4 regions of the Kitasatospora sp. NPDC005751 genome follow, and region 4 is predicted to be linked to each of the others. Evidence: riboswitches for the same ligand, from Rfam matches in the RefSeq annotation. Region 4 holds a riboswitch; each other region holds the start of a gene.
What was found. A riboswitch is a leader RNA that binds a small molecule or an ion and turns the genes downstream of it on or off. The one in region 4 is predicted to bind cyclic di-AMP.
Positions count from the first base shown of each region.

Region 1: linked by a shared signal. The riboswitch ahead of ABZ497_RS28470 (transglycosylase family protein) and the one ahead of ABZ497_RS18320 (LysM peptidoglycan-binding domain-containing M23 family metallopeptidase) in region 4 are both predicted to bind cyclic di-AMP.
Region 2: linked by a shared signal. The riboswitch ahead of ABZ497_RS16570 (M23 family metallopeptidase) and the one ahead of ABZ497_RS18320 (LysM peptidoglycan-binding domain-containing M23 family metallopeptidase) in region 4 are both predicted to bind cyclic di-AMP.
Region 3: linked by a shared signal. The riboswitch ahead of ABZ497_RS19645 (transglycosylase family protein) and the one ahead of ABZ497_RS18320 (LysM peptidoglycan-binding domain-containing M23 family metallopeptidase) in region 4 are both predicted to bind cyclic di-AMP.

Region 1 is NZ_JBEXYC010000046.1:44,242-51,692, reverse strand. Features, by position in the region: gene ABZ497_RS28495 (FAD-dependent oxidoreductase) at 1-590, opposite strand, end outside; gene ABZ497_RS28490 (Ppx/GppA phosphatase family protein) at 1,019-1,960, opposite strand; gene ABZ497_RS28485 (DUF501 domain-containing protein) at 1,957-2,604, opposite strand; gene ABZ497_RS28480 (septum formation initiator family protein) at 2,594-3,079, opposite strand; gene eno (phosphopyruvate hydratase) at 3,223-4,509, opposite strand; gene ABZ497_RS28470 (transglycosylase family protein) at 4,765-5,691, opposite strand; cyclic di-AMP (ydaO/yuaA leader) riboswitch at 5,696-5,868, opposite strand; gene ABZ497_RS28465 (cytochrome P450) at 6,143-7,417, opposite strand.
Region 2 is NZ_JBEXYC010000014.1:132,765-140,215, reverse strand. Features, by position in the region: gene ABZ497_RS16580 (GNAT family protein) at 13-585, opposite strand; gene ABZ497_RS16575 (hypothetical protein) at 628-1,644, shown strand; gene ABZ497_RS16570 (M23 family metallopeptidase) at 1,716-2,576, opposite strand; cyclic di-AMP (ydaO/yuaA leader) riboswitch at 2,589-2,747, opposite strand; gene ABZ497_RS16565 (YiaA/YiaB family inner membrane protein) at 2,992-3,282, shown strand; gene ABZ497_RS16560 (alpha/beta hydrolase) at 3,405-4,232, shown strand; gene ABZ497_RS16555 (WHG domain-containing protein) at 4,296-4,865, shown strand; gene ABZ497_RS16550 (SpoIIE family protein phosphatase) at 5,108-7,384, shown strand.
Region 3 is NZ_JBEXYC010000020.1:13,935-21,385, reverse strand. Features, by position in the region: gene ABZ497_RS19660 (alpha-amylase family glycosyl hydrolase) at 1-625, shown strand, start outside; gene ABZ497_RS19655 (LacI family DNA-binding transcriptional regulator) at 651-1,670, shown strand; gene ABZ497_RS19650 (hypothetical protein) at 1,730-1,930, opposite strand; gene ABZ497_RS19645 (transglycosylase family protein) at 2,110-3,411, opposite strand; cyclic di-AMP (ydaO/yuaA leader) riboswitch at 3,398-3,556, opposite strand; gene ABZ497_RS19640 (hypothetical protein) at 3,766-6,045, shown strand; gene ABZ497_RS19635 (hypothetical protein) at 6,216-7,139, opposite strand.
Region 4 is NZ_JBEXYC010000017.1:102,472-109,922, reverse strand. Features, by position in the region: gene ABZ497_RS18345 (HipA family kinase) at 1-338, shown strand, start outside; gene ABZ497_RS18340 (DUF3037 domain-containing protein) at 335-748, shown strand; gene ABZ497_RS18335 (MarR family transcriptional regulator) at 870-1,325, shown strand; gene purB (adenylosuccinate lyase) at 1,465-2,895, shown strand; gene ABZ497_RS18325 (MFS transporter) at 2,903-4,441, opposite strand; cyclic di-AMP (ydaO/yuaA leader) riboswitch at 4,752-4,912, shown strand; gene ABZ497_RS18320 (LysM peptidoglycan-binding domain-containing M23 family metallopeptidase) at 4,917-5,972, shown strand; gene ABZ497_RS18315 (DUF2470 domain-containing protein) at 6,359-7,078, opposite strand; gene ABZ497_RS18310 (MFS transporter) at 7,306-7,451, shown strand, end outside.

The sequences.
Region 1 (7,451 bases), on a different contig from region 4:
ACGGTCTTGTAGATCTTGGCGGCGTCGCGCGCCATGTCCTCGATCTCGGCGATCGTCTCGACACCGGCGAAGCCACCGCCGACGACGACGAAGGTCAGCGCCTTGCGGCGGATCGCCTCGTCCGTGGTGGACTCGGCCTTGTCCAGCTGCGCCATGACGTGGTTCCGGAGGCTGATGGCCTCCTCGACCGTCTTCATGCCGATGCCGTGCTCCGCCAGACCCGGGATCGGGAAGGTCCGGGAGACCGAGCCGGTCGCGACGACCAGGTACTCGAAGGGCAGCTCGTACGAGTCGCCGGCCGCCGGCTGGATGGTGGCGACCTTGCGGGCGTGGTCCACACCGGTGACAGCACCGGTGAGCACCTCCGCCTTCTTGAGGGCGCTGCGCAGCGGCGCGACGAGGTTGCGGGGCGCGACGTTGCCGCCGGCCGCCTCGGGGAGGAAGGGCAGGTACGTCATGTACGACCGCGGGTCGACGACCGTGACGGTCGCTTCGCCATAGCGCATCTTCTTGAGGATGCGCATCGCGGCATACAGGCCGACGTAACCACCGCCGACAATGAGGATGCGAGGACGCTCCGTGGTGCTCATATCCGAAAGTATCCAGCACCGTCCGGAGCAGCCTTCGTGAGGCCGGTCACAAGCTCCTGGACACCCTGTGCTACACTTCGCGGCCACTTTCTCGGCCCCGGGGAGCTGTCTCACAGCCCTCCCCGCCTCCCCGTGAGGCTATGGACCCGAACGGCCCTGCTGAGCAGCAACGATCCATGGCACGCCTGGGTTCCCGCGCGTGATTTCGATTTTCAAACCCGCACGGGGGCGTCACCTGCGATCCAGCGGGCGACACGACGGACAGGCCTTCGGTCCCACATTTCGGACGTAGCGGACCGGTCAGCGCGACGAATGGCTGGATCGCCATGTGAAGAAATTCACGAACTTTCTCGCAGGGCCCCGGGCGCGCCCCGGCCCCGGACCCCCCGAAGGGGTTCCGGGGCCGGGGCGGTAAGCCTCGCACCGGGCTAGGAGGCGATACTCCAGGCGATGCCGTCCAGGATGTCGTGCTCGCTCACGACCAGCTCGGCGGCGCCGGTCCGCTCCATGATCTCCAGCAGCTCCAGCGCGCCGGCCGCGATGACGTCCACCCGGCCCGGGTGCATCGACGGGATGGCCGCACGCTCGGCGTGGGTGGCGGCGAGCAGCTCGGAAGCGATCCGGGCCACGTCCTCGCGGGTGATCCGCGAGTGGTGGATCCGCTCGGAGTCGTACCCGGGCAGGTCCTGGACGATCGCCGACACCGTGGTGACCGTCCCGGCCAGACCGACCAGCGTCGCCGCACCGGTCAGCGGGACGACCTCCTCGGCCTTGTCCAGCTCGGCCCGGACGTGCGCCCGCGCCTCGGCGACCTGCTCCGCCGAGGGCAGCTCGGCGCCGCCGAAGTGCCGCTCGGTCAGCCGGACACAGCCGATGTCGACCGAGCGGGCGGCCCGGACGTCCTCGGCGCCGAGCACGAACTCGGTGGAGCCGCCGCCGAGGTCGAAGACCAGGTACGGCGCCGGGAACTGTCCGCCGGTGAGCTCCTTGGTGGCGCCGACGAAGGAGAGGTGCGCCTCCTCCTCGCCGCTCACCACCTCGGGCCCGACGCCCAGGATGTCGCGCACGCCCTTGGCGTACTCGTCACTGTTCTCGGCGTCCCGCGAGGCGCTGGTGGCCACGAAGCGGATCCGCTCCGGGGCCACCCCGAAGCCGGCGATCACCTCGGCGTACTCGCGGCAGGCCGCGAAGGTGCGGGCCAGCGCGTCCGGGTGCAGCCGGCCGGTCCGGTCCACTCCCTGACCCAGCCGGTTGATCACCATCCGGCGGTCGAGGTCGGTGATCGCCCCGGTCTCCGGATCGAGGTCGGCGACCAGCAGGCGGATCGAGTTGGTACCGCAGTCGATCGCGGCGACCCGGGTGACACTCATGCGTCGGGCTCCTCGGCATTCTCCTGCGCGGCCCGCTTGGCGGCGCGTTCGGCGGCCTTCTGCTGCTTGGCGGCGATCACGGCCTCGTGGTCCTGCTGCTTGGCGCGGTTCCTCGCGACCCGCTCGCCGGCGGCCTCGACCTCGTCGGGGGAGACGCAGGGGCCCTTGGCCCACCAGTCCTCCAGCATGCCGATCGCCTCGTCGCCGAGCGGGTTGACGCCCTCGCCGGCCGCCAGCGAGTGGCCGACCAGCACGTGCAGGCACTTCACCCGGTCCGGCATGCCGCCGGCGCTGGGGAAGCCCTCCAGCACCTCGATGGCGTCGCGGCGCGCGATGTAGTCCTCGTGCGCCTTCTGGTAGGCGGCGGCCAGCTCCGGGTCCTCGGCGAGCCGGGCGGTCTGCTCCTTCATCACGCCGTCCGCCTCCAGCGTGCCGATCAGCGAGGCGGCCTTGGGGCAGGTCAGGTAGTAGAGCGTCGGGAACGGCGTGCCGTCCGCGAGCCGGGGGGCCGTCTCCACGACGTCCGGGTTGCCGCAGGGGCAGCGGTGCGCCACCGAGCGCAGGCCGCGCGGGACCCGGCCGAGCTGTGCGGCGATGGCCGCGACGTCGGTGTCGGAGACAGAGGGGTGGTTCTCAGTGGTCATGGGGGGAGCTGGCTCCAGCAGGGGCAGGGGCGGGTGAAGAGGGCGGGGCGAGAGCGGCGGTGTCGGCGGCGTCCACCGAGTCCCAGACGCTCGCGTACCAGGGCTTGGCGGCCTTGGCCGCGCCGTCGGAGGGGGCGGGCGGGACGGCGGAGGTCTGGGTGGCGCCCCGGCCCGCCGGATCCACCGCGATGTACGGGGTCTCCCCCGGCATCGCGTAGTGCAGCCGGCTGCGGGCCTGCGCCTTGACGTACTCCGGGTCCTGCCAGCGGGTCTTCTCCCGGCGCAGCTGCTCGACCTGTTGCCGGGCATGCTCGGCCTTCGCCCGCTGGGCGGAGATCTCGGAACGCTGGGAGATGAACTGCCTGGTCGGGTAGGCCAGGATCGCGACCAGGGAGCAGAGCACCAGGACGAGGACGGTCGCCCGGCTCGTGAAGCGAGGCCGGGCGGCAAAGCCCGGGATCCTCCAGCCTGCCATCTCCCGTGTCCCCTCCTGATCGCGACGGTGCCCCGCCGTCCACCCTACGGGGTGAACGGCGGGGCACCGGTCAGGCTTGCGCTACTGGGCGCGATCGGCCCTCGTGACGGGCCCGGGCCGACGACTGCTCGGCCGCGCGGTCACTACTCGGCGGAGCGGAAGCGCGGGAACGCGCCGCGGCCGGCGTACTCGGCCGCGTCGTCGAGGATCTCCTCGATGCGCAGCAGCTGGTTGTACTTGGCGACGCGCTCGGAGCGGGCCGGGGCGCCGGTCTTGATCTGGCCGCAGTTGGTGGCGACGGCGAGGTCGGCGATGGTGACGTCCTCGGTCTCACCGGAGCGGTGCGACATCATGCAGCGGTAGCCGTTGCGCTGGGCCAGCTCGACGGCGTCCAGGGTCTCGGTCAGCGAGCCGATCTGGTTCACCTTGACCAGCAGCGCGTTGGCGGTGCCGGTCTCGATGCCCTTGGCCAGGCGGGCCGGGTTGGTGACGAACAGGTCGTCGCCGACCAGCTGGACCTTGTCGCCCAGCTTGACGGTCATGGCCTTCCAGCCGTCCCAGTCCGACTCGTCCAGCGGGTCCTCGATGGAGACCAGCGGGTACGCGGCGACGAGCTCGGCGTAGTACTCGATGAGCTCGGCGGCGGAGAGCGCCTTGCCCTCGAACTGGTAGGCACCGTCCTGGTAGAACTCGGAGGCGGCGACGTCCAGGGCGAGCGCGATGTCCCGGCCGGGCACGTAACCGGCCTTCTGGATGGCCTCGGTGATGAGGTCCAGGGCCTCGCGGTTGCTGTCCAGGTTCGGCGCGAAGCCGCCCTCGTCGCCGAGGCCGGTGGACAGGCCGCGCTCCTTCAGCACGCCCTTGAGGGTGTGGTAGACCTCGACGCCCCAGCGGACGGCCTCGGAGAAGGACTCCGCGCCGATCGGAGCGATCATGAACTCCTGGATGTCGACGTTGGAGTCCGCGTGCGAGCCACCGTTGAGGATGTTCATCATCGGGACGGGCAGGACGTGGGCGTTCGGGCCGCCCAGGTAGCGGAACAGCGGCAGGTCGCTGGCCTCGGAGGCGGCGTGCGCCACGGCGAGCGAGACGCCCAGGATCGCGTTGGCGCCGAGCGAGGACTTGTCCGGCGTGGCGTCCAGGTCGAGCATGGCCTGGTCGATCAGGCGCTGCTCGGTGGCGTCGTAGCCGACCAGCTCGGGGCCGATCTGCTCGATGACGGCCAGGACGGCCTTCTCCACGCCCTTGCCGAAGTAGCGGTTCTTGTCACCGTCGCGAAGCTCCAGCGCCTCGAAGGCACCGGTGGAGGCACCCGACGGGACAGCGGCACGGCCGGTGCTGCCGTCGTCGAGGCCGACCTCGACCTCGACCGTGGGGTTGCCACGCGAGTCGAGAATCTCACGGGCTACGACGACATCGATGGACGGCACGAGGCATCTCCTAGCGGAAGCAGGTTCGGCTGACGATGGGTGCTGTCGGCCGGATGGTTGCGGAGTCGTTACGACCAGAGCCTAACCGCACGGGCTCCCGGGACCACGTCGACCTCGGTCCCGTCTCAGCGTGTGGCCGGGCTACCCACCGGTAGTTCACCTGGTTGTCCCACGAAATGCGGCCGGATGCGGACGAAGGGGGCCGAGCCGGCCCCCTTCGTGGCGTCACCGCACGGGGAGTCACCACACGGGCGGTCAGCCGAGGTCGAGCTGCTGGCCCGGGAGGATCAGGTTGGGGTCGGTGCCGACGGTGCCGCGGTTGCCGTCGTACAGCGTCTGCCAGCCGCCCTCGACGCCCTGGGCGGCGGCGATCGTCGACAGGGTGTCACCGGACTGGACGGTGTAGCCGTGCCCGGTGCGCTGCTGGGCGGCGGGAGCGGCCGCGGCCGGGGCGCCGTGGGCGGCGGCGGGGCGGCTGTCCTGGCCCGCGTACCCGCTCGTCTGCTGGGCGGCCTGCTGACCGGCGTACTGCTGGTAGACGCTCTGGTGGCTGGTCCAGTACCAGGCGCCGTCGCTCTGGTACCAGAAGACCTTCGCGTCGGCGTCCCAGCCGGGCTGGCCGGCGAAGCCCGGAGCCCGGTCGTCCTGCTGGGCGGGCTGCTGGGCGGCGGGCTTCGGGGCCGGCTGCTGGGCCGGCTTCTGGGCGGGCTTCTGCGCCGGCTTCTGCGCGGGCTTCGACTGGGCCGGCTTGGCGGCGGCCGTCGGCTCGGCGTCCGAGGAGGTGTCGACCGAGGCCGCGGCCCCACCCTTGGCCAGGCCCGCCTTCTGGGAGCAGACCGGCCAGGCGCCCGGCCCCTGCGAGGCGAGGACCTTCTCGGCGACCGAGATCTGCTGCGCCCGGCTGGCCTGGTGGGCCTGCGGCGCGTACGAGGTGCCGCCGAACGCCTTCCAGGTGCTGGAGGTGAACTGGAGGCCGCCGTAGAAGCCGTTGCCGGTGTTGATGCCCCAGTTGCCGCCGCTCTCGCACTGGGCGACCGCGTCCCAGGTCGAGGCCGGGGCGGCCGAGGCGCCGGTGGCGGTGAGGAGCGGCAGGGCGAGTCCGACACCGGCCACGCCGGCAACGGCGATGGCCTTCTCGGTCTGGGTGCGACGACGGTGACGGCCGGTTCCGACGAAGAGCATGGGGAAGTCCTCTCCGCACGCCTGCGAGGTGAGCTGTCGGGTTCGGACCGGGAGGTGGCCCGGCCGCACGACGCGGACGCCTTCTGCCCGCGCGGGCGGCTTCACCCCAAGCCGTGGGGGACGGCAACAAACCTGGTTCCCCCGCCCCTGCCCAAGGGTTCTGGTCGGTTTCCCGTAACGCGGCGGGCAGGATTCGGCGTTCCGCGCACGAGGTCCGCAGCTGCGAACTCCAGGGAGGGTAGACAGATCCTCACATCAATAACAAGCTCATATCGCAGGTATCACACATAAATTACGGCGCGTGGCCGATCGCCTACCAACGACAGGGCTATGTCCGGTTTGATGCTGATTCATACCCGCTGCCAGGGCGTGTCGGCGACATCCCGTCAGCGTGTCGGGGTCTCGGCGCGACGAGATCGAGACACCGCCGGGGGGCGCCGGACGGATTTGCTCAGAGCCCGTCCACCGGTGCTGCGGAGGGCTTCTCTGGGGTGAATTCCACCGGGAGATCGCGCAGTCCACGCATGATCAGGCCACCGCGCCAGCGGAGCTCCTCCGGGCTAGCGGCGAGTCGCAGATCGGGCAACCGGGTGAGCAGGGTGGTGAGCGCCGCGCGCCCCTCCAACCGGGCCAGCGGAGCACCGATGCAGTAGTGGATGCCGTGCCCGAAGCCGAGGTGCGGGTTGTCCGTCCGGGCCAGGTCGAGGGTGTTCTCGTCGGCGAACCGTGCCGGGTCCCGGTCCGCCGCCGCGAGCACCACCAGCACCGGATCGCCGACCGGGATGTCCACGCCGCCGATGGTCAGCGGGCTGGTCGCGAACCGCCAGGTGGCGAGCTCCACCGGCCCGTCGTAGCGCAGGAGTTCCTCGATACCGGTCTCCAGCAGCGCGGTCTCGCCGCGGGCGATCGAGTCCTGGAGCAGCGCCCGCTGCCCGGGGTTGCGCAGCAGGGCGTAGGTGCCGTTGCCGATCAGGTTTACGGTCGTCTCGAACCCGGCGAAGAGGAGGATGAAGGCCATCGCCGCGGCCTCGTTCTCGGTCAGGTGCTCACCGTGGTCGCTGGCCCGGATCAGCCCCGAGATGAGGTCGTCGCCGGGATCGGCCCGCTTGCGGTGGATCAGCTCCGCCAGGTAGGCGCGCATCCGCTTGACGGCGCGTCCCACCCCGCCGCGCTGCCCGCTGCCATGGCGGATCATCATGCCCGCCCAGTCCCGGAAGTCGTCCTGGTCCTCGGCCGGCACGCCGAGCAGGTCGCAGATCGCGTAGATCGGCAGCGGGAAGGCGAACTCGTGGATCAGGTCCGCCGAGCCGCGCTCCGCGAAGCCGTCGATCAGCCGGTCGGTGAGCTGCTGCACCCGGGGCTCGAACTCCGCCACCCGGCGCGGCGTGAACGCCTTCGAGACCAGCCGGCGCAGCCGGGTGTGGTCCGGCGGGTCGATGTTCAGCAGGTGGGTCATCAGATTGGCCTGGCGCTCGCCGGGGATGCCGACCCGGCCGCTGCGGTGGGCGTGCCCGCTGTGGTGGGCCGGGTCCTTCGAGAGCCGGCTGTCGGCGAGCGCCTGCCGGGCGTCCGCGTACCTGGTCACCAGCCAGGCCTCGACCCCGCTCGGCAGGGTGGTGCGGTGCACCGGTTCGTGCTCCCGCAGCCACGCGTACGCCGGGTACGGGTCGGCGGCGAACTCCCAGGTGAAGAGCGGCGGGCGGGCTGAATCGGGCTGAACTGGCATGTGTCGACCGTATCCGGTGGGGAACCCCGGCGTG
Region 2 (7,451 bases), on a different contig from region 4:
GCGGGCCGGGGGTTAACCCCCCACCCGGGGCCACTCGTGGGCGAGCAGCGAGTACTGGAAGGAGTCGCGCCAGCAGCCGCGCAGGTGCACGTCGTGCCGGATCCGGCCCTCCAGACGGAAGCCGGCCCGGGTGAGCACCCGGACCGAGGCCGTGTTCTCCACGTCCACCCGGGCGACCAGCCGGTGCAGCCCGAGCGGGCCGAAGGCGAAGTCGCAGAGCAGCCCGGTGATCTCGCCCGCGTAGCCGTTGCCCCAGGTGTCGGGGCGCAGCGCGTAGCCGAGGTCGGCGCTGCGGTGGCCGCCGAGCGTGAGGGCGGCGTTGCCGATCGGGACGGCGCGGGACGGGGCGTCCGCGTCGGCGCGGCGGGTGACGGCCAGCCGGTAGACCGTCCGCTCGTCCTGCTGCGCCTCCTCCAGGTACTGCTCGATCTGGTCGGCGCAGTCCTCGCGGTCACGCGGCTCGAACGGGAGGTAGCGGGTGGCCTCCCGGTCGCCGAACACCGCGTACAGGGCGTCGACGTCGGCGGCGCTGTGGTGGAACTCGCGGATGGCCAGGCGGGGGCCGGTGAGTCGGACGGGGACCATGCCTGCCGACCCTACCCGGGCTTTCCGGTTACCTTACGTGACATGGAAGAAGAAGACCTGCGGCTCGCCCCGCGCACCAAAACCGCCGAACTGCTCGCCTGGGCGCAGGCGCACGGCCACCCGCCGGTGGCCGAGGCGCCGGTGCGGGCGGTGCTGGCGCTGCTGGAGCTGGGTGAGGGCAGGATGCGTGACGGCTGGCCGGAGCTGACCTCGGACGCCGTGGAACAACTGCTGTACGAGCGGCTCTACCTGTACGTCCAGCCCGAGCCGGAGCAGGACCCGCTGGCGTACGGCGCCGCGGTGCGGCTGCTGATCGACCACCAGCGGGCGGCGAAGCGGCTGAACGCCAAGCGGCAGGAGCGGCTGCACGCGGAGGCCGAGTGGCAGGGCGAGGTGGCCGCCGGGCTGCTGCGCCGCGCCGACCTGGTGACCTGGCCCCGGCTGTACACGCTGCTGCTGCGCGCGGACGGGGTGGACCCGGCCGACGGGGCGACGGTCCGGGCCTGGCTGGAGGCGTTCCGGGAGCTGGCGCCGGAGGACCGGGCGGCCGCCTACGAGCGGCTGGAGGCGACGGGCGCGCTGGACCCGGTGGACGACGGGGGCTGGGACGGCGCCCGGCCGCTCAGCGTCGGGATGGCCACCGACGGTGCCCGGCGGCTGCTGGAGCAGGGGCTGATGCGGCGCAGCTACCGCAACCTGGAGGAGCTCACCGCGCAGGGCCGGCCGATGCCCGACGAGCTGGCCGGGGACTTCGGGGCGTTCGAGGAGGCCGCCGTCGAGGCCGCGCTGGACCTCTTCGGCGAGTGGACGGTGCCGGGGCTGCCGCGGCTGCTGGTGGAGGAGTTCCCGGAGCTGGCCCCGGAGCCGGGCCAGGAGGAGATCGACGCGTACCTGGCGCAGCTGCCCGGGGCACCCGGCGAGGCGGAGGAGGCCGGGGAGTACGGGGACGACGAGTACGGGGACGAGTACGGGGACGAGTACGGCTACGCGCCCGGGGACGGGCACGTGCACGGGTCCGCCGACCGGCCGGACGGGGCCGACGCGGCCGCCGGGGCCTGAGACGCGACGGTGCCCCGGCCGTCGTGACGACGACCGGGGCACCGCGGCGGGCTGTCAGAAGGTGACGCCGGTCAGGGGGTCACGCCGCGCTGCTCGAACCAGCTCTCCGGGTCGACCGGGGCACCGCCGCCGGGGCGGACCTCCAGGTGCAGGTGCGGGCCGGTGACGTTGCCGGTGGCCCCCACCTTGCCGAGCTGCTGGCCGGGGACGACCTTGCCGGAGCCCTTGATGATCGAGGAGAGGTGGCAGTACCAGATCTCGGTGCCGTCGGGCAGCGTCTCGACGATCCGGTAGCCGTACGACCCGGCCCAGCCGGCCGAGGTGATGGTGCCCTGGCCGACCGCGTAGACCGGGGTGCCGGTGTCGGCGGCGAAGTCCAGGCCGGTGTGCAGGTGGGCCCAGTAGGAGGCGCTCTGGCCGTAGTGGGCCGAGAGGTGGTAGTCGCGCACCGGCAGCTCGATGGCGGCGAGCTTGGCCTTCTCGGCCTCCTCGGCGGCCCGCTTGGCCTCCTGCTGCTGGGCCGCGCGCTTGACCTCGGCCTCCTTGGCGGCCTGCAGGCGGGCGCCCTCCTCGGCGGCGGTGCGCTGGCTGTCGGCCTGCTGCTGGATCCGGGCGGCGAGCGCGAGGCCCGGGTCCGCGGCGAGCGCGACCGGGGTCTCGTCCGGGACCTCGACGGCGGGGGCGGCGGCCGGGGTGGCGGAGGCGAAGCCGGTCGCACCGAGGGTGGCGGCCACGGCGGTGACGCCGAGCAGCGGGGCGGTGCCGCGGGTCTGACGGGGCATCCGGTGCCGGTTGCTGTCGGGGGCCTGCGGCCCGGTCTCGGCGCCGGACCCGCCGAACTCGCCCGGGTGGGCGGGCGGCCAGGGGTGGTCGAGCAGCTGGGTGCCGGCGGGGGAGCCGGGCAGGTGTGCCGGAGAGTGCGACGACGCCACGGAGGCGCGCTCCTTTCCTTCCTTCGCGCCTACCGGGTTAGCTGACGGGTTCGGAGCAGGAAGGTCTCCTACGGCTGGGCCTGGGCCCGGCCGATTCACCCCAAGGAACATGGTTCCCCGGCTCCCTGGCCTGCCCGGAGGCCGGCCGGCGGGATTAGGCGACGGCGCACGGTGCCGTCTGGGTACGGCGTTACGAACCGCGCTGCGTTATCAAACGTTAATCCTAGGAGCCTCTGATTCCAAGCCGTCCGTTCGGGACAACCGGATACTACCCGGGCGGTACGTGACCTGATGGGCGATTTGGGCGGATCGACGGCAACTGACACCACCGAACGTGAGGGGACGTCAACGAACGGTCCCCCACTTGAGTACTCCTACTCATGTGCGGCACTCCCGGCGCGGCCATCCTGGCGCCATGAACGCACCGATGCAGTCACGCACCACGGCCGCGTACCACCTCCAGGCCGTCCTCTCCTTCGCCCTCTCCGGCGGCGCCCTCGCCGTCGGCATCGCCTATCTGCCGGTCGGCGGCTGGACCCGCGCCTTCCTCGCGGTCGGCCTGCTCTACACCGTCACCTCCGCCTTCACCCTGGCCAAGGTGATCCGGGACCGGCAGGAGACCAACGAGATCGTCACCCGGGTGGACCAGGCGCGGCTGGAGAAGCTGCTCGCCGAGCACGACCCGTTCAAGGTGGAGGGGGTCTGAGCCGCGGCACCGGGGCCGCCCCGGGGGTCCGACCGGTCGAGGGCTTGACGGCTAAGGCTATTAGCCTTAGCTTTATGGCTATCGGCGCAACGCCGACAGCCCCGCGGACCGAGGAGGCCCCCATGCCCGGCACCTTCACCCCCAGCACCCAGTACCTCGACCTCCCCGGCGGCCGGCTGGCCTTCGACGACACCGAGCAGGGCGACGGCGCCCCCCTCGTCCTGCTCCCCGGGATGCTCGACAGCCGTGCCGCGTACCGGCACCTGCGCCCGCTGCTGGTGGCCGCGGGCCACCGGGTGATCACCCTGGACCTGCGCGGCTTCGGCGAGTCCTCGATCGCCTGGGACGACTACACGCCGGCCGCGATCGCCACCGACGTCCTCGCCCTGCTGGACCACCTCGGCATCGACCGCGCCACGCTGGTCGGCAACTCCTACGCCGGTGCGACGGTGGTCAAGGTGGCCGGGGACGCGCCGGAACGGGTCGCCGGGATCGTCCTGGTGGACGCCTTCGTCGAGAACCCGCCGCCGAACGCGCTGCAGCGCGCGATGTTCGGCGTGATGGGCGTCCTGCTGGTGCACTCGCCCGCGTCCTGGGGCCTCTACCACCGCAAGATGGCGTACCCCGGCCCCAAGCCGGCCGACTTCGACGCCTACGTGGACGGACTGGTCGCCGCGATGCGCACGCCGGGCCGCAAGCAGGCCACCCGGGGCTACGTGCGCGGGGACTCCGCGCCGAACGGCTGGACCGCCGCCGTGAGCTGCCCGGCGCTGGTCCTGATGGGCACCAAGGACCCCGACTTCCCCGACCCCCAGCTGGTCGCCGACCGGCAGGCCGCCGCGCTGAACGGCCGCAAGGTGATGATCGAGGGCTCCGGGCACTACCCGATGGCCGACCGGCCGCAGGCCACCGCCGACGCCCTGCTGCCCTTCCTCGCCGAGCTGGCCTGAGCCCGCCCTTCCGCGCCGCGCCGGCCCGAGCCCGCCCGCTACCTCGCCCACGGAGACCGCACCATGCCCCGAGTCGGACTGACCCCCGAGCAGGTCGTCGACCACGCCCTCGCCCTCATCGACGCACAGGGCCCCGAGGCCCTCACCCTGGCCGCCGTCGCCGGACGGGCCAAGGTGGCCACCCCCTCGCTGTACAAGCACGTCAGCGGCGGACTCGCCGAGCTGCGCCGGCTGATCGCCGTCCGGGTCACCGAGGAACTCGCCGACCGGCTCGCCGAGGCCGCCCTCGGCCGCGGCGGGGACGACGCCGTCGCCGCCGTCCTGCGGGCCTACCACGGCTACGCCACCGAGTACCCGCACCGGTACACCGCGCTGCCGCAGGCCCCGCAGCCGGACGACGACCTGGCCAGGGCGGGCGGCCGGCTGGTCGGGGCGATCCTCGCGGTGCTCCGCGGCTACGGGCTGGAGGGCTCCGAGGCCGTCCACGCCGCCCGGACCGTCCGCTCGGTCGCCCACGGCTTCGCCTCGCTGTCGATCGGCGGCGGGTTCCAGCTCGCCGAGAACCTCTCCGACACCCAGGACCGCCTGATCACCCTCCTCACCGGCGGCCTCCGGAACTGGCCCGGGGCCTGAGCCCCGCCCCCACCGCGCGCCCGGCTCCGTGAGTTCCCCCGGCCGGGCGCCGCACCCGGCGCACCCCGCGCGGCGGGTCGGCCGGACCACGGCGGACCACCCGGTCGGAGCGGCCGGGCAGGGCACCACCGGCGTCCGCACCCCGGCACCGGTGCGCCGTCCGGGTCACCCTTCACCGGCATCGGAAATGAGGTATGAAGAATTGGGTGCCCGACAAGGCGACGGAAAGGCCGGGAAATCCCATGGACCTGACCTCACCGTGGCTTCCCCCCTCCGAGGACGAGAGCCGGGCCCCGCGCAGCAGCCCCACCGCGCGCAGCGCGATGCGCTGTGTCCGGTTACTGCTCGGCTGCACCACCGCCGCCGAACTCCTCGGGACCGTGCTCGCCGAGGGCCCGGGCTGGATCACCGGTGAGGGCTCCGCGCTCTACCTGCTGGACAGCGCCGGAATGCTCCGGCTCACCGCCTCGCACGGCCTGCCCGACTGGGTCCACGAGCGCTACGGCGTCATCGATCCGGCGAGCGAGCTGCCCGCCGCGATGGCCCTGCGACTGCGCCGCCCGTACCTGCTCAGCCCGGAGCGCACCAGCGTCGACTATCCCAACCGCAATGCCGGTATGGGCACCGGAATGGTCGCGCTGATCGCCCTGCCGATGATCGTCGACGAACAGCCGGTCGGCGTGCTCGCCCTCGCCCTCGCCCACCGGGGCACCGTCCCCCGCCGCGATCTGGACGTGCTGGAGACGCTCGGCGACGCCTGCGCCCACCGGCTCGCCCATCTGCTCGACAGCGCGCGGGCGGAGACCCGCCCGGCCGGGACGGCCCACCCGGGGCCCGGCGGCGAGGCCGGTACGGACGGGCGGTCCGCCGCACTGGCCCACCCGATGCTCTCGCTCGCCGTCCGGTCCGCCGGGCACGGCGCCTTCGAGCGCGATCTGGTGACCGGCGAGACCTTCTGGGACGCCACCGCCTACCGTGTGGTCGACCGCCCCGTGCCGCCCGACGGCCCGCCCACCGCACCCGACCTGGACGGGCTGGTCCATCCCGAGGACCTCCCGGACGTCCAGGCCGCCCTCGCCGAGGCACTCGCCACCGGCGGCCCGTACCGGATCGAGTACCGGGTGCCGCGCCGCGACGGCGGTGTGATCCGGATCGAGGAGACCGGCGAGGTGATGCTGGACGTGCACCGCCGGCCGGTCCGGGTCGCCGGGCTGCTGGCCGACCGGGACCGCGGGGGCGCCCCCGCGGAGGAGGCGGCCGGCGGCGGAGCGGGCGGCGGCGCCCCGGCGGCCGGCGCCCGCTCGGCACTGCTGCTTGCGCTCACCCGCGCGCTGTCCCGCGCGGTCACCGTCCGGGACGTGACCACCGCGGTGACCGACGTCGCCCGGCCGGCGTTCGGCGCCGCCAGCATCGTGCTCGACCTGGTCGACGAGGGTCGGCTGCTGCCCGTCTCGCACACCGTGTACGGCGGCCCGCGCCGGACCGAGCTGACCCGGCTGGCCGACCTCTCCGAGGGCGTGATGCAGCACTCGCTGGCCCGCTCCGCCCCGCTGTTCAGCGAGCCCGCCACCACCCGGCCCGGCGGCGGGCCACTGACCCCGGCGTCCTGGGCGGTGCTGCCGCTGGTCGCCTCCGGGCGACAGGTCGGCTCCTGCCTGATCACCTTCTCCACCGAGCGGGTCTTCGGCCGCGAGGACCGCACCCTCTACTCCGCCTTCGCCGGCATCCTGGCGCAGTCCCTGGAGCGCGCCCGGCTCTACGACACCCACCACCACCGGGCCACCGAGCTGCAGCGCGCCATGCTGCCGCGCACCCTGCCCCGGCTGCCCGGGATCGCCAGCGCCGCACGCTACCTGCCCAGCACCGAGGGCATGCAGATCGGCGGCGACTGGTACGACCTGCTGCGGCTGCCGGACGGCCGGATCGGCCTGGTGATCGGCGACGTCCAGGGCCACAACGCCGAGGCCACCGCCGTGATGGGCCAGCTGCGCAGCGGTCTGCGCGCGTACGCCACCGACGGCCACGACCCGGCCGCCACCCTGGCCCGGACCAGCCGGCTGCTGTCCGAACTCGACACCGACCTCTTCGCCACCTGCCTCTACCTCACCCTCGACCCCGCAGACGGGACGGTCCGGGCGGCCCGGGCCGGTCACCCCTCGCCGGTCCGGATCGCGCCGGACGCCCCGGCCGTCGAGCTGGACCTGCCGGGCGGCCCACCGCTGGGCGTGGACCCGGGGCAGCCGTACCACCTGACGGTCGGGCACCTGGCGGTCGGCGAGACGCTGCTGGTCTACACGGACGGGCTGGTCGAGGACCGCGAGGAGGACTACGACGAGTCGGTGCAGCGGATGCTCGGCGGGCTGGAGCTGTGGGCCCGGCAGGCCGGTCCGGTCCGGCTCGGCCCGGCCGCCGCCCTGGAGCGCCTCGCCGACCTGCTGACCCTCAACGTGACCGAGCGCCGCTCCCGGCCGGACGACGTCGCTCTGCTGTTGCTGCACCGGAGTTCGCCGGTTCAGTGAGCCTCCGACGGGGCCGGGGGAGCGGCCCCGGGCGGGGCGCGGCCGGGCCGGAAGCAGGTCGGATTGA
Region 3 (7,451 bases), on a different contig from region 4:
GGGCCTGGGCACCCAGATCCGCACCCCCGGCGACCGCGCGCTCGGCCTGCGCCGGGCCCGCGCCGCCACCCTGCTGATGCTCGCGCTGCCCGGCTCGGCGTACGTCTACCAGGGCGAGGAGCTCGGCCTGCCGGACGTCACCGACCTGCCCGACGAGGTCCGCCAGGACCCGTCCTTCTTCCGCAAGGCCGGCCAGGACGGCTACCGCGACGGCTGCCGGGTGCCGATCCCGTGGTCCGGTACCGAGGCCCCGTACGGCTTCGGCCCGACCCCCGGCGGCCCCAGCTGGCTGCCGCAGCCGGCCGAGTGGGCCGGGCTCAGCGTCGAGGCGCAGACCGGTGACCCGACGTCGACCCTGGAGCTCTACCGCAGCGCGCTGGCCATCCGCCGGGAGCAGTCCGGGCTGGGCGCCGGCACCGGGGTCGAGTGGCTGGCGAGCCCCGAGGGCACCCTGGTCTTCCGCCGCGGCTCCTTCGTCTGCACGGTGAACACCACCGCCGAGCCGGTGCGGATACCCGCGCCGGGCCGGCTGCTGCTGTCCTCCGCGGACGCGGCGCCGGAGGCCGCCGACGCCGGCGGCGAAGCGGTCCTCGGACCGGACAGCACCGACTGGTGGGCGGTCTGACGTGGTTGCAATAGGCTCTGGGACCGTGACTACGGCGCGACTATCAGACATCGCGGCGCAGGCGGGGGTCAGCGAAGCCACCGTCTCCCGCGTACTCAACGGCAAGGCGAACGTTTCCGCCGCCACCCGGCAGACCGTGCTGGCGGCGCTGGACGTGCTCGGCTACGAGCGGCCGACCAGGCTGCGCCAGCGCAGTGCGGGACTGATCGGGCTGATCACCCCGGAACTGAGCAACCCGATCTTCCCCGCGCTGGCCCAGGTGATCGAGCAGGTGCTGAGCCGGCACGGGTACACCCCGGTGCTCTGCACCCAGACGCCCGGCGGCTCCACCGAGGACGAACTGGTGGAGATGCTGGTCGACCGGGGCGTGGCGGGCATCGTGTTCGTCTCCGGCCTGCACGCGGACACCACCGCCGACCACGACCGGTACGCCCGGCTGACCGGCCGGCAGGTGCCGTTCGTCCTGATCAACGGCTTCAGCGAGAAGATCGACGCGCCGTTCATCTCGCCGGATGACCGGGCCGCGATGTGGATGGCCGTCCAGCACCTGGCCGAGCTCGGCCACGAGCGGATCGGCCTCGCGGTCGGGCAGAAGCGGTACGTCCCCGTGCTGCGGAAGATCGAGGGCTTCACGGCTGCCCTGCGGGAGGTCCTCGGCCGGACCGAGGAACAGGCCGGGGAGCTCGTCCACCACACGCTGTTCAGCGTGGAGGGCGGGCACGCGGCGGCCGGCGCACTGCTCGACAAGGGCTGTACGGCGATCGTCTGCGGCAGCGACATGATGGCGCTCGGGGCGATCCGCGCGGTGCGCCAGCGGGGGCTGTCCGTGCCGCAGGACGTCTCGGTGGTCGGGTTCGACGACTCGCCGCTGATAGCTTTCACCGAGCCGCCGCTGACCACCATCCGCCAGCCGGTCGAGGCGATGGCCACCGCCGCCGTCGACGCCCTGCTGGAGGAGGTCGGCGCGAACGCCGCCCAGCGCGGTGAGTTCATGTTCCAGCCGGAGCTGGTGATGCGCGGTTCCACGGGCGCCCGCGCCCGCTGAGACGACGACCGGGGCCCCGGAGGACGATCCAGTCCTCCGGGGCCCCGTCCTGTCCGCCCTCAGCCCTCCTGCGCGGTCGGGCGCTGCTGTCCGGTCCGCTGCCCGTCGGCGGCCTCGCCGGTCCGGCTCTCGGTGCGCCGCCCCCGGGCGAGGTAGTCGCGCAGGATCAGCTCCACGGCGTCCTGCGGGTTCCTGGTGCCGGAGAGCATCATCGCGTCGATCGCGAGATTGGCGTCGAGCGTGACGGTGACCTGGGCCATGTGACTCCTCCTCGGGTGCAGAGCAGCAGCATGCCCGCCGGGCCCGGGTTCGGCCATGCCCGGGCCCGGGCCCGGGCCGTCCCGCGCGCGGGCGTGCCGGAGCCCCCGGGGAGGAGCGACCAGACTCTCCCCGGGGGCTGCGGCGGGTGGCGCGGACCGCGTGCGGACCGCGGGCGGGATCAGACCCGGCCGGCGAAGTCCGGGGCCCAGTTGGCGATGGTCTGGGTCCGCACGCCCACGCTCGGGTTGGCGGCCTCGACGTACTTGCCGTCGCCGATGTAGAGCGCGACGTGGTAGACGCCCGAGTCCTGGCCGTTGTTGGACCAGAACAGCAGGTCGCCGGCCTTGAGGGCGTCCAGCGAGACGTGGGTGCTGGCGGCGGCCTGGTCGGCGGCGACCCGCGGGACGGAGACGCCCGCGGCGCGCAGTGCGGCCTGGGTCAGGCCGGAGCAGTCCCAACCGCCGTTGCCGGTGCCGCCGTAGACGTAGGCCTGGCCGACCTTCGACTGGGCGAAGGAGACCGCGGCGGCCATGCTGCCGGTGGCGGCCTGGGCCGGCGCCTCGGCCGACGCCTGGGCGGCGGGCTTGGCGGCCGGAGCCTGGGTCTGCGCGGCCGGCTTGGTGGCGGTCGCGGTGGAGCCGTCGGCCTTGCCGGTGGCGCCCGAGGAGCGGTTGAACCAGTCGAAGCCCTGGCCGGACTCGTCCGAGGCCCGGGTCTTCGCGCGGTCGCCCAGGCTCAGGTGCTGGCCCGGGTAGATGACGTGCGGGCCGTCGCCGAGGGTGCCGCGGTTGAGCTCGTAGAGCCGCTCCCAGCCGCCCTGGACGTTGTTCTTGTCGGCGATCGAGGAGAGCCAGTCGCCCGCGACCACGGTGTAGTCGGAGGAGGCCTGCGCGTCCTGACGGTACTGCTGCCAGTTCCGGCCCTGCGACTGCTGGGCGGAGTCGGCGGCCGGGGTCTCGGCGGCCTTCGGGGCGGCCTTGGGCGCGGCCGGCTTGGCGGCGGGGGCGGGGGTCTGCGCCGGGGCCGGGGTGGCCTTCGGGGCGGCCGGCTTGGCGGCGGTCGCGGTGTCGACGGCGGCCGGGGTGCCGCCCTTGGTCAGACCGGCCTGGACGGAGCAGACGGGCCAGGCGCCGGGGCCCTGGACGGCGAGCACCTTCTCGGCGACCGCGATCTGCTGGTCCTTGGTGGCGAGGTCGGCACGCGCGGCGTAGCTGGTGCCGCCGAACGCCGCCCAGGTGGAGTTGGTGAACTGGAGGCCGCCGTAGAAACCGTTGCCGGTGTTGATGCTCCAGTTGCCGGTGCTCTCGCACTGGGCGACCTTGTCCCAGGTGGCGACGGAGGCGGCCGAGGCGGAGCCGGCGGTGAGGCAGGGGACGGTGAGGCCGATGCCGACGACGCCGAGGGTGGCGATCGCTCGGCGGGTGCGGCCGGACAGGCGGGTGCCGTTGGTGGGCAGCATGGTGACGCGGTCCTCTCCCACGCCTGCGAGGTGAGCTGTCGGATTCGGGCTGGAGTTGCCCGGCCGCGCTGTGGACGCGGCTTCACCCCTAGCCCCGAACCGGTACGAACCGGTCCCGGGCGACTTACCTGTGGTTCCCCCGCTCCTGCCGTGGTGCGTTCTGCGCTGCCAGCGCACCCGACGGCAGGACTCGGCGTTGCGGGTGGGCTGGGTCCGTGTGGCCACGAACGGGGAGCACGTTAAGCAGACTTAAGTTCATACCGCAAACATGTGTGACGGTCATCACAGTTTATGAGGAGCGTGCTGAATGGCTGTCCACCATGATCAGAAATGACCGATTTCGAGCAACGCCCGTCGGAGTCACGGCAACTGCCTATGCTTCAGGGCATCAGGACCGACGCGGCCGTCTGGGGGGAGGGCTTCGCAGCGATGGCGATGGACGAGGGTCCGGAGGCCGGCGCGCCGGCCGAGCGGCCGCGTGGAACGCACCGCCGGGCAAAACACCGCAGAGCGGACATCCCGCCCGCCGAGCCCCGAACTCCCCTGCCCCGGCGGACGATGCTGCGCTGGCTCGCCGTCGGCACGGTCTTCGCGGCGGTCGGCGGCGAGGAGGCACTGCGGCGCTCCCTGGACGGCCGCTCCGCGCCCGTCGCCGCCGCGGAGGACCCCGCCACGGGGCCGGGAGCGGCCGACCCGGCCGCGGAGCACCGGCACGGCGCCCCCGCCGAGGGGACGGGCGCGCCCGGGCAGCCCACCGCCGGAGCCGCCCCCGCACCCACCCCCGACCAGGGCGGCCGCCCCTGGTCGGACCCGGCCGGCTGGGGCGGCCGGGTACCCGGACCGCAGAGCGCCGTCCGGATCACCGACCGGGTGCTGCTCGACACCGACGCCGCGATCGGCTCGCTGCTGGTCGAGCCGGGCGGTGCGCTCACCTTCGCCGCCGACCGCAGCCTCACCCTCGCCGCCGCGGGCAACGTCGAGATCCGCGGCACCCTCGCGCTCGCCCCCGAGGGCGCCGCCGTGCACACCGTGCGCTTCCCCGCCGTCGACGAGCGGCGCTTCCGGGGGGACGGCATGAAGGTGGTCGACACCGACGTCGGCCTCTGGGTCACCGGCGCCGGGTACCTGCGGCTGGACGGCGCGGCCAAGACCGCCTGGGTACGCGCTGACCGGGCGCTCGAGGCGGGCGACACCACCGTCAGCCTGGCCGCGCCGCCCACCGGTTGGCTGCCCGGCGACGAACTGGCCGTCACCCCGACCGGCCCGCCCGGCGAGGACGGCTTCTCCACCCGCTACGACCTCGCCGTCGTCCGGTCCGTCAGCGGATCCACCGTCACCCTGGAGGCGCCGCTGACGTACGCGCACCCCCGGGTCGGCGCCGGAGGGGGCGTCACGGTCGGCGCCGAGGTGCTCAACCTGACCCGCAGCGTGCGGATCGAGGGCACCGCCGAGGGCCGCGCCCACGTCCACCTCACCACCTCCCGCCGGGCCGACCTGCGGCACGCGGCGCTGCGCTGGGTCGGCCCGCGCACCGACACCGCGGAGTCCTGGAAGGGCCCGGACGGCAGCGCCCCGGTGACCGCCCCGGTGCTCGGCCGGTACGGGCTGCACTTCCACATGCTGGGCGACACCACCCGGGGCACCGTCGTCGAGGGCCTGGTGGTCCGCGACGCGGGGAGCCACGCCTTCGTCCCGCACGCCAGCCACGGCATCACCTTCCGCAGCTGCATCAGCCACGACACCTGGGAGGACGCCTACTGGTGGGACGGCCCGCCGGACACCCGCACCCCGCAGCAGCCCTCCGACGACATCGTCTACGAGTCCTGCGTCGCCTCCCGCACGCGGCTGGAGCCCAACCCGCGGGCCTACCGGCTGACCGGCTTCAACCTCGGCGCCGGCACCGGTGGCAAGGCGCTGGACTGCGTGGCCGTCGGCGTCCAGGGGGCCGACGGCGCCTCCGGCTTCGAGTGGCCGGAGAACAGCGAGGGGGTCTGGACGTTCCAGCGCTGCCTGGCCCACAACAACCTGCGGGACGGCATCTTCGTCTGGCTGAACGCCCAGCAGCACCACGTGGTCACCGAGTTCGCGGCCTACCACAACGGCGGGTGGGGCATCGAGCACGGCGCCTACCTCAACGACTTCGACTACACCGCGAGCGTGCTGTACGGCAATGGCGGCGGGGGAGTGGCGCTGCACTCGCTCGGCCGGGACAAGGGGACCCTCTTTGACGGCCTGCTGATCGACGCCGCCGGGCAGAGCGACTACGGCGTCTCCACCGCACGCCACGAACTCGCCGGGGAGGCGGTCACCTTCAGCCGCAGCCGGTTCACCGGCCACCGCCGGGCCGGGATCGCCTTCCGGGCCACCCCGGACGGCAAGCCGGACGACATCCTCGTCCTGGACTGCGAGTTCGACGGCAACGAGCTCTGGATGGACCCGGAGTCCGCGCCGCCGAAGAACATCCTGCTGCGCCGGGCGGGGCAGACCGAGGTGCTCCAGGTGCGCAAGGCGGACGGTGGCGGCGGGCGGTCGCCGTGGAACGCCACCGGCGTGCCGGTGGCCGCCTTCGCCGCGCAGTCCCGGCCGGTGCAGCTCCCGGCGCTGCGGCTCAAGGACGCGGCGGCGGCCACCGGCCGGGTGGGCGGGCGGACCTGAGGCGGGCCTGAGGCCGGCCGGGGCCCGCCGGGGCCCGCACCGACGCGCCGCGGACCGGTACGGCGCGGGCCCGTACGGAGAGGGGCCGGTGCGGCGGGGACACGTACGGCGGGGGGTACGGCGAGGGCCCGGAGCGGGTGCGCTCCGGGCCCTTCGGCGTTCGGGGTCCGCTACTCGGCGGCGGGCTCCCCGGCCTCCTGGGCAGCGGCCTCCTCGGCGGCGGCCTGCGCGGCGAACGCCTCGGGGGCGACGGCCGGCAGCACGGCGAGGTAGGTGGCGGCGATCAGCTGGCCCACCGTGGGGTAGGCGCCGAGCGGCGCGGCGCTCGGGCAGCCGGTCTCCTCGGCGGCCGTGGCGAGCAGCTCGGAGTCGGCCTCCGGGCCGATCACCAGCGGGGCCAGCGCGGGGCGCTGGGAGCCGGTCTCCTTGAGGTGCGCGACGGCGGCGGCCACCGAGCCGGGCACGTCGAGCGCGGCGGGCACGACCGGCACCGCGAGGCGGGCGGCCAGCAGCACACCGGTGATCCCGGCCGCCGCGGCGGCCTCCTCGCCACCGACGGTGGTGAGGACGACGCCGTCCGCGGCCGTCGCGATGGCGAACAGCCGGGCGCGGTCGGCGCGGGCCAGCCCCGCCTCGGAGAGCCGGACGTGGACGGCCTCGGCGAGCAGCGGGTGCGGGCCGAGGACATCGGTGACGTGGGCACCGTACTCGGCGGCCAGCGCGTGCAGTTCGGTCAGGAAACCGTGCGGGCCGGGGACCAGCGGCACCACGACCGGGGCGGGCAGGCCCGACTCGGCGGCGTGCGCCAGCAGTTCGGCGACGGAGTACTCGTCACGGCCGGGCTCGCTCCCGCCCGCGCCGCTGTCGAGGTAACCGGCCGCGGTCTGCACGCCGTTCTGCTCGCTGCGTACGATCGACAGCAGTTCCTCGACCACGGAACGGGACTCCGGCCCGGCGGTCGCGGGCACCGCGAGCACCAGGGCCGGGGATCCGGCCGGGATCTCGGGGCGCTCGGGGCGTCGGTGGCGCCCCCGCGCACGGGAGCCTGGGGTGCGGACGGGCAGTGGCGCGCCCGGGATGGCTGCGGTGCTCATGGCGGAGATCGTAGGACATCCCCCGGCCAACGCTGCAGTCGGCTGCCGTACCGGGAGGGGCGGGGTGCCCGAAACTCGGACATACCGTGATCAATCCCTATGTGGCTACCACTTCTGCCTGAGACGTGACAGGAGGTGCCGCGCGTTGCGGCGGTGGCGCGTGAGATGTCTCACAGCATACGGACGGTCTGACGGAGGGTCACGGCGGTGCGACTCCGGGCGCCCGAAGATCAACATTCAGCGGGTGGCCGCCTACGGGCGGTTATCGGAGTCTTCCCGATTGCCCCGGATATGTCCGCTTACGTTCCCTCA
Region 4 (7,451 bases):
ACCTGCTGGTGGCCACCGGCGGGCTGCGGCTGATCGACCACGGCGCCAGCCTGATCTTCCATCACCACTGGGCGGGCGCGGCCGGCTGGATCCGCCGCCCGTACGACGCCTCCGACCACGCGCTGTTGCGCGCGGAGCCCGATCTGGTGGCCGCGGACAAGGCGCTCGCGCCGCTCGCCGAGGCGGCGGTGGAGGCGGCGGTGGCGCAGATCCCGGACGTCTGGCTGGCGGACGAGCCGGGCTTCGACTCGCCCGAGGCGGTGCGCGCCGCGTACCGCTCCCAGCTGACCGGGCGACTGGCCGGTCCGCGTGACTGGCTGCCGGAGGTCTCCGCATGAGCGAGTCCGTGACGCCGGCCCCGCCGGCCGTCGAGCTGCACGACTACGAGTACGCGGTGATCCGGGCGGTGCCCCGGGTCGAGCGCGGCGAGTGCGTCAACGTCGGGGTGCTGCTGTACTGCCGGCAGAGCGCGCACCTGGGCGCCCGTACCCATCTGGACCAGGCCCGGCTGCTGGCGCTCGACCCGGTGGCGGACGTCGCCGGGGTGCGGCGGGCGCTGCACGGGATCGAGGCGGTCTGCGCGGGCGGGCCCGCGGCCGGTCCGGCGGCGGGCGACAGTCCGGGGCAGCGGTTCCGCTGGCTGACGGCGCCGCGCAGCGCCGTCGTCCAGCCGGGACCGGTGCACACCGGGCTGACCGGTGACCCGGAGGCCGAGCTGCGGCGGCTCTTCGACCAGCTGGTGCTCTGAGGGCGACCGGTCGGGTGCCCGGGGGCCGTCCGGGGGCCTTCCGGGGCCGAGCGGTTGACCTGCGGACTTTTGCCCCGGTCAAAGCTTGAGTTGGTGAAGCACTCGGTCGTACGCTGGCCCCATGGGTTCGACAGCGACGACGACCGTTCCGACCAACGCCGAGTTGATGGAGGCGTTGGCCGCCGTCGGCGCCGCCTACTTCCAGGACTTCGCGGGAGCCGCGGCCCGGCACGGTCTCTCCTCCTCCCAGGCGAAGGCGCTCGGTGCGGTGCAGGAGCCGGTGCCGATGCGCGCGCTGGCCGGCCGGCTGGGCTGCGACGCCTCCAACGTGACGGGGATCGTCGACCGGCTGGAGTCGCTCGGCCTGGCCAACCGTGAGGCGGCGGCCGGTGACCGGCGGGTCAAGATCGTGGTGATCACCGAGCAGGGCCGCGAGATCCTCGGGCTGATCCGCGGCGAGATGAGCCGTACCCACCACGCCTTCGAGGCGATGACGGACGAGCAGCGGATCTCGCTGCACTCGATCTGCGCGCAGGTGCTGCCGGTCCTCGCCGGGCGCTCGCCCGGCACGGTGTAGCGGTTCGGCGGTTCGGCGGTTCGGCGGTTCGGCGGCACGGCGGTACGGCGGTACGGCGATCGGCCGGGGCGGGCGCGGGAGGCGGCAGCGCCCGGTCCGCCGCCGCTCGCGCTGACCTCGGCTGTTAGGCTTGCGAAGCGTGAGCGCGAAGCCCCAGATCCCCAATGTCCTGGCCTCCCGGTACGCCTCGGCGACCCTGGCCCAGCTGTGGTCCCCCGAGCACAAGGTGGTCCTTGAGCGCCACCTGTGGCTCGCCGTCCTGAAGGCCCAGCAGGACCTCGGCGTGGAGGTGCCCGCGGGCGCCGTCGCCGACTACGAGCGGGTGATCGACCAGGTCGACCTCGGTTCGATCGCCGCCCGCGAGCGGGTCACCCGGCACGACGTGAAGGCGCGGATCGAGGAGTTCAGCGACCTCGCCGGCCACGAGCAGATCCACAAGGGCATGACCTCCCGGGACCTGACCGAGAACGTCGAGCAGCTGCAGATCCGCCAGTCGCTGGAGCACGTCCGCGACCGCACGGTCGCCGTGCTGGTCCGCCTGGGCCGGCTCGCCGCCCAGCACTCCGAGCTGGTCATGGCCGGCCGGTCGCACAACGTCGCCGCGCAGGCCACCACCCTGGGCAAGCGCTTCGCGACCGTCGCCGACGAGGTGCTGGTCGCCTTCCGCCGGCTGGAGGAGCTGATCGCCCGCTACCCGCTGCGCGGGATCAAGGGCCCGGTCGGCACCGCCCAGGACATGCTGGACCTGCTCGGCGGCGACACCGACAAGCTCGCCGAGCTGGAGCGCCGGGTGGCCGGTCACCTCGGCTTCGACCACGTGCTGACCAGCGTCGGCCAGGTCTACCCGCGCTCGCTGGACTTCGAGGTGCTCACCGCCCTCGTCCAGCTCTCGGCCGGGCCGTCCAGCCTGGCCAAGACGATCCGCCTGATGGCCGGCCACGAGCTGGTCACCGAGGGGTTCAAGGAGGGCCAGGTCGGCTCCTCCGCGATGCCGCACAAGATGAACACCCGCTCCTGCGAGCGCGTCAACGGCCTGGCCGTCATCCTGCGCGGGTACGCCTCGATGACCGCCGAGCTGGGCGGCGACCAGTGGAACGAGGGCGACGTCTCCTGCTCGGTGGTCCGCCGGGTCGCGCTGCCGGACGCCTTCTTCGCCTTCGACGGCCTGCTGGAGACCTTCCTGACCGTCCTCGACGAGTTCGGCGCCTTCCCCGCCGTGATCGAGGCCGAGCTGGACCGCTACCTGCCGTTCCTGGCCACCACCAAGGTGCTGATGGGCGCGGTGCGGGCGGGCGTCGGCCGGGAGACCGGGCACGAGGTCATCAAGGAGCACGCCGTCGCCTCGGCGCTGGCGATGCGGGCCGGCGCGCGGGAGAACGAGCTGCTGGACCGGCTGGCGGCGGACGCGCGGATCCCGCTGGACCGGGCCGGGCTGGACGCGCTGCTGGCCGACCGGCTCTCCTTCACCGGCGCGGCCGGTGCCCAGGTCGCCGAGGTGGTCCGCCAGGTCGAGGCCGTCGCGACCGCCTACCCCGAGGCCGCCAAGTACGCCCCGGGCGACATCCTCTGACGTTGCCTCAGGCCTTCGTGGGCCCCGCCGCCGATCCGGTGGCGGGGCCTTCGCCGTGTCCGGCGGCGGCATGGCCCGGATCCAGCGGAGGGGCGGTGCCGCAGGCGTAGGCGCAGTCCGGCTCGGCGACCGGGTGGTCCTCGGGGGCCAGCACATTGCCCCGGACGGTGGTGAACGCCGTCACCGCGCCGGTGACCAGCAGCCCGGCGCAGATCAGCATCGCGGTCCGGAAGGCGGAGTCCACCGCGGCCGGCACCCGGTAGGCCTCGCCGCTGAGCCCGGCCAGCGCCGGCAGGGCGGCCACCGCGAGCAGCCCGGCCGCGCGGGCGGCGGCGTTGTTGACGCCGCTGGCGATCCCGGCATGCCGGACCTCCACCGCCGCGAGCACCGTCGCGGTCAGCGGCGCGACCAGCAGGACCATCCCGCAGCCCATCACGGTGGCGGCCGGCAGCACGTCCGTCCAGTACGAGGCGTCGGAGCCGATCCGCAGCATCAGCAGGACCCCCGTCGCGCAGAGCAGCGGCCCCACGGTGAGCGGGAGGCGCGGGCCGATCCGCTTGCCGAGCCGGCCGGCCCGGGCGGACAGCGCGAGCATCAGCACGGTGATCGGCAGCAGGGCGAGCCCGGAGACCAGTGGGGAGAAGCCGGAGACGATCTGCAGCTGGACGACCAGGAGGAAGAAGACGCCGCTGAACGCCGCGTAGACGCAGAGGGTGACCAGGTTCACCGCGGTGAACAGGCGGGAGGAGAAGAGGCCGAGCGGCAGCATCGGCTCCGGGACGCGGCGTTCGACCACCACGAAGGCCGTGCCCAGCAGCAGGCCGGCCGCGCCGGACACCCACACCACGGCCGAGAGCCCGTCGCCCGCCGCGGTCAGCGCGTAGGTGACCGAGCCCAGCGCGAGCGCGGCCAGCGCCGCGCCGAGGACGTCGAACCGGCCGGTCGCGCTCTCGTCCCGGCTCTCCGGGACGTGCCGGGAGGCCACCGCGACCACCAGGGCGGCGAGCGGGACGTTCAACAGGAAGATCCACCGCCAGCCGGGGCCGTCCACCAGCCAGCCGCCGAGGAACGGGCCGATCGCGGCGGACACCCCGCCGAGGCCGGACCAGAGGCCGACCGCCGCCGAGCGGTCGTCAGGGTGGAACACCGCCTGGAGCATCGCCAGCGAGCCGGGGGTGAGCAGCGCCCCGCCGACGCCCTGCACCGCACGGGCGGCGACCAGCACCTCGATGGTGGGGGCCGCGGCGCAGGCCGCCGAGGCGGCGGCGAACCAGAGCACGCCGATCAGGAAGACGCGGCGCCGGCCGTAGCGGTCACCGAGCGCGCCGCCGAGCAGGATCAGGCCGGCCAGGGTGAGCAGATAGGCGTTGAGCGTCCATTGCAGGGCGGCGAGCGGAGCGCCGAGATCGGTGCCGATCCGGGGCAGTGCGACGTTGACGACGGTGCCGTCGAGCATCGCCATGCTGGAGCCGAGCACCGTCGCCAGTAGTACCCAGCGGCCCTGCGCGGTGCCCAGGCGCAGGGTGCCGGCCTCGGAGGTGGCCACCGCCTGATCCTGCGCTCCGGGAGGCGACGTGACAAGGGTCACCGGGGGTGTGTCGGCGGATGGCTTTCCGTAGGTGATCGCATGCGTACGGACACCGAAATCGGCGGAGCGTCGTGGATCAGTGGCACGCGGTGAATCGATTGTGCACATACTGTGCAGCCGATCATTCGGAGTGTCACGGCCTTCCCGGTAGTGGTTGTCGATTCAAGAGATCGACATTGCTTCGCCCGGGCGGATGAGTTTTAGTTCAGCGACCGCCCGGCATTGGACCGGGTGGCCACCGGGTGGAACGCCTAGTCCTGCCGCTGCCCGGTGGTACGAACCGAACTCTGTACGGCAGGAGCGGGGGACCCAAAGGTAAGTCGCCGGACCGGAATTCACGGTCCGGCTTGGGGTGAAGCCGCGCTATGCGGCCGGGCAACTCCAGCCCGAACCCGACAGCTCACCTCGCAGGCGTCGGAGAGGACAGTTCGCCATGCCCGCACAGGCTCGTCGTATCACCCTGCCCCGCGCCGCCCGCATCGGCATCGCCACCGCCGTGACCGGCGCCGCTTTCGCCCTCCCGCTGGTGACCACCATCAGCGCCCAGGCCCACACCGCTCCGGCCGCCAAGCCCGCGCAGACCTCCACCTGGACCGGCGCCACCAGCGTCGACGCCGCGCCGGCCGCTGCCGCCAAGCCGGCCGCCGAGGCCGCCAAGCCGGCCGCCGCGCCGGCCGAGGAGAGCTACAAGGTCGTCGGCGGGGACACCCTGTCGAAGATCGCCGACGCCAAGCAGGTCGAGGGTGGCTGGAAGGCCCTCTACGACCACAACCGCTCGGTCGTCGGTGCCAACCCGAACCTCATCTTCCCGGGTCAGCAGCTCGCGCTGGGTGCCAAGGCCGCCGCCGCTCCGGCTGCCGCCGAGGCCGCCAAGCCCGCCGCCCCGGCCGCCAAGCCGCAGGTCTCGCAGGACGCGCAGAAGCCGGCTGCCCAGCACGCCGCCCCGAAGCCGGTCCAGGCCGCCAAGCCCGCCGAGGCCCCGGCTGCCAAGCCGGCCGCCCCCGCCGCCAAGCCGGCCGCCCCCGCCGCGAAGCCGGCCGCTCCGGCCGCTCCCGCCGCGCCGGCCGCCGTGGCCAGCACCTCGGGCTTCGTCGCCCCCCTCGCCAACCCGAAGCTCGGCACCGCCTACGGCGTGGCCGGCTCGATGTGGGCCTCCGGTCACCACACCGGTGCCGACTTCGTCGCCTCCACCGGCACCCCGCTGCGCGCCGTCGGCGCCGGCACCGTGGTGAAGGCCGGCAACGGCGGCGCCTACGGCAACGAGGTCGAGATCAAGCTCGCCGACGGCCACTACGCCGAGTACGCGCACCTGTCCTCGATCGGTGTGAAGATCGGTCAGACCGTCACCGCCGGCCAGCAGATCGGCCTCTCGGGTGCCACCGGCAACGTGACCGGCCCGCACCTGCACTTCGAGATCCGCACCGGCTCGGAGTACGGCTCGGACATCGACCCGATCGCCTACCTGCGGGCGCACGGCGTCTCCCTCTGACCTGAGGTCGGACTTCCGCTGGGTGCGGGGCGTACGACCTCCCGGGATGGTCATGTCGGGTGACCGCTCGACCGGGTGGTCGCCGCACCGTCAGCGGATCATGGGCGCGGGACACGCCCTGGCCGGCCCGGCTCGCGAATTTCCTTCGCGAGCCGGGCCGGCCTTTTTCGTGCCCTTCTGACAGGCAGGTGCCCCCCCACGATCAGGGTTTCCATCCGGCGCTTCCGAGTGGTCGGTTCCGTCGTGCGGAAGGCCTTCCGAAAGCCTTTCCGGAAAGCCTTCCTGGGGGGCCTTCCGGGATGTGCCGACGGCCCGTCCGCGGTCGGACGGGCCGTCAATTCTCGGTCGGCGGTCGCGGTGAAAGGAATGGGCTGCCCCGGCGGGGGTCAGGACCGGTGGGCGGGCAGGTCGCTGTTGGCGGCGGTCAGCAGCTGGTGCACGCGGTGGCCGAACTCGTCCGCGTCGCGGGCCGGCTCGGGGAAGACCAGGCGGACGTCGCGGTGGCCGTAGGGGTGGTCCAGGCGGAGCACCAGGCCGTGCCGGTCGAGGGCCAGCGGGCGGACGTCGGGGTGTCCGACGAGCAACTCGCGGTCCAGCAGCCGGGTGAGCACGGCGAGGGCGTCCGGGTGGTCGTCGGCGAGGTGGGTGAGCATCGCCGCCTCGAAGCGCGCCAGCGGGTCGGGCGCGGCCAGGGCGAGGTCGGCGCCGGTGAGGGCGGTGGTGCCGTACGGGGTGGAGAGGACGGCGTGTGCGACGTCCAGCCGCAGGTGGACGCTGAGGCCGTCGTCGGCGAGGTGGGCGAGGTGCAGCCGGCCGGCCAGGGTGAGACGGCCGCGGACGCGGTCGCGGACGGCGACCGGGGCGATGTCGGTGAGGTCCAGGACGACGGCCAGACCGTCCTGCTCGCGGGTCACGGCGAGGGTGAGCGGCGAGTCGAGCGGTGCGCCCAGGCGCAGCCGGGAGCCGTGTACCGAGACCGGGGTGTCCAGGTCGTGGTACTCGCCGCAGGCCCGGATCACCACGGAGGAGGTGGCGCTGAGCAGGCTGCAGACCCGTTCGGCGGCGGTGGGTTCGGGCGCCTCGACGTCGACGGGACTGGGGCTCATGACGACCTCCGTTAGTTAGGTGAGGCTAACCTAATCACTTCGCCAGGGGAGGGCAAGGTGTGCGCGGGTGGTTCGCGGGTCGCGCTGGAGGGTGCGCGGGTGCAAGGGATTGCAGGTGGAGATAGCGAGCGCTTGCAAGTATCCGGCGCTCGGTCGTATTGTCGACGCTGGTAGTTGCACACGCAATCTTCTGTACGCTTCTGTACGCTCTGGAAAGCGGTCCCCTCATGCCCCTCGCGCTCCTGGCGCTGGCGATCAGCGCCTTCGGCATCGGCACCACCGAGTTCGTGATCATGGGCCTGCTGCCCGAGGTCGCCGGCGACTTCTCGGTGTCCATCCCCACCGCCGGCCTGCTCATCTCCGGCTACGCACT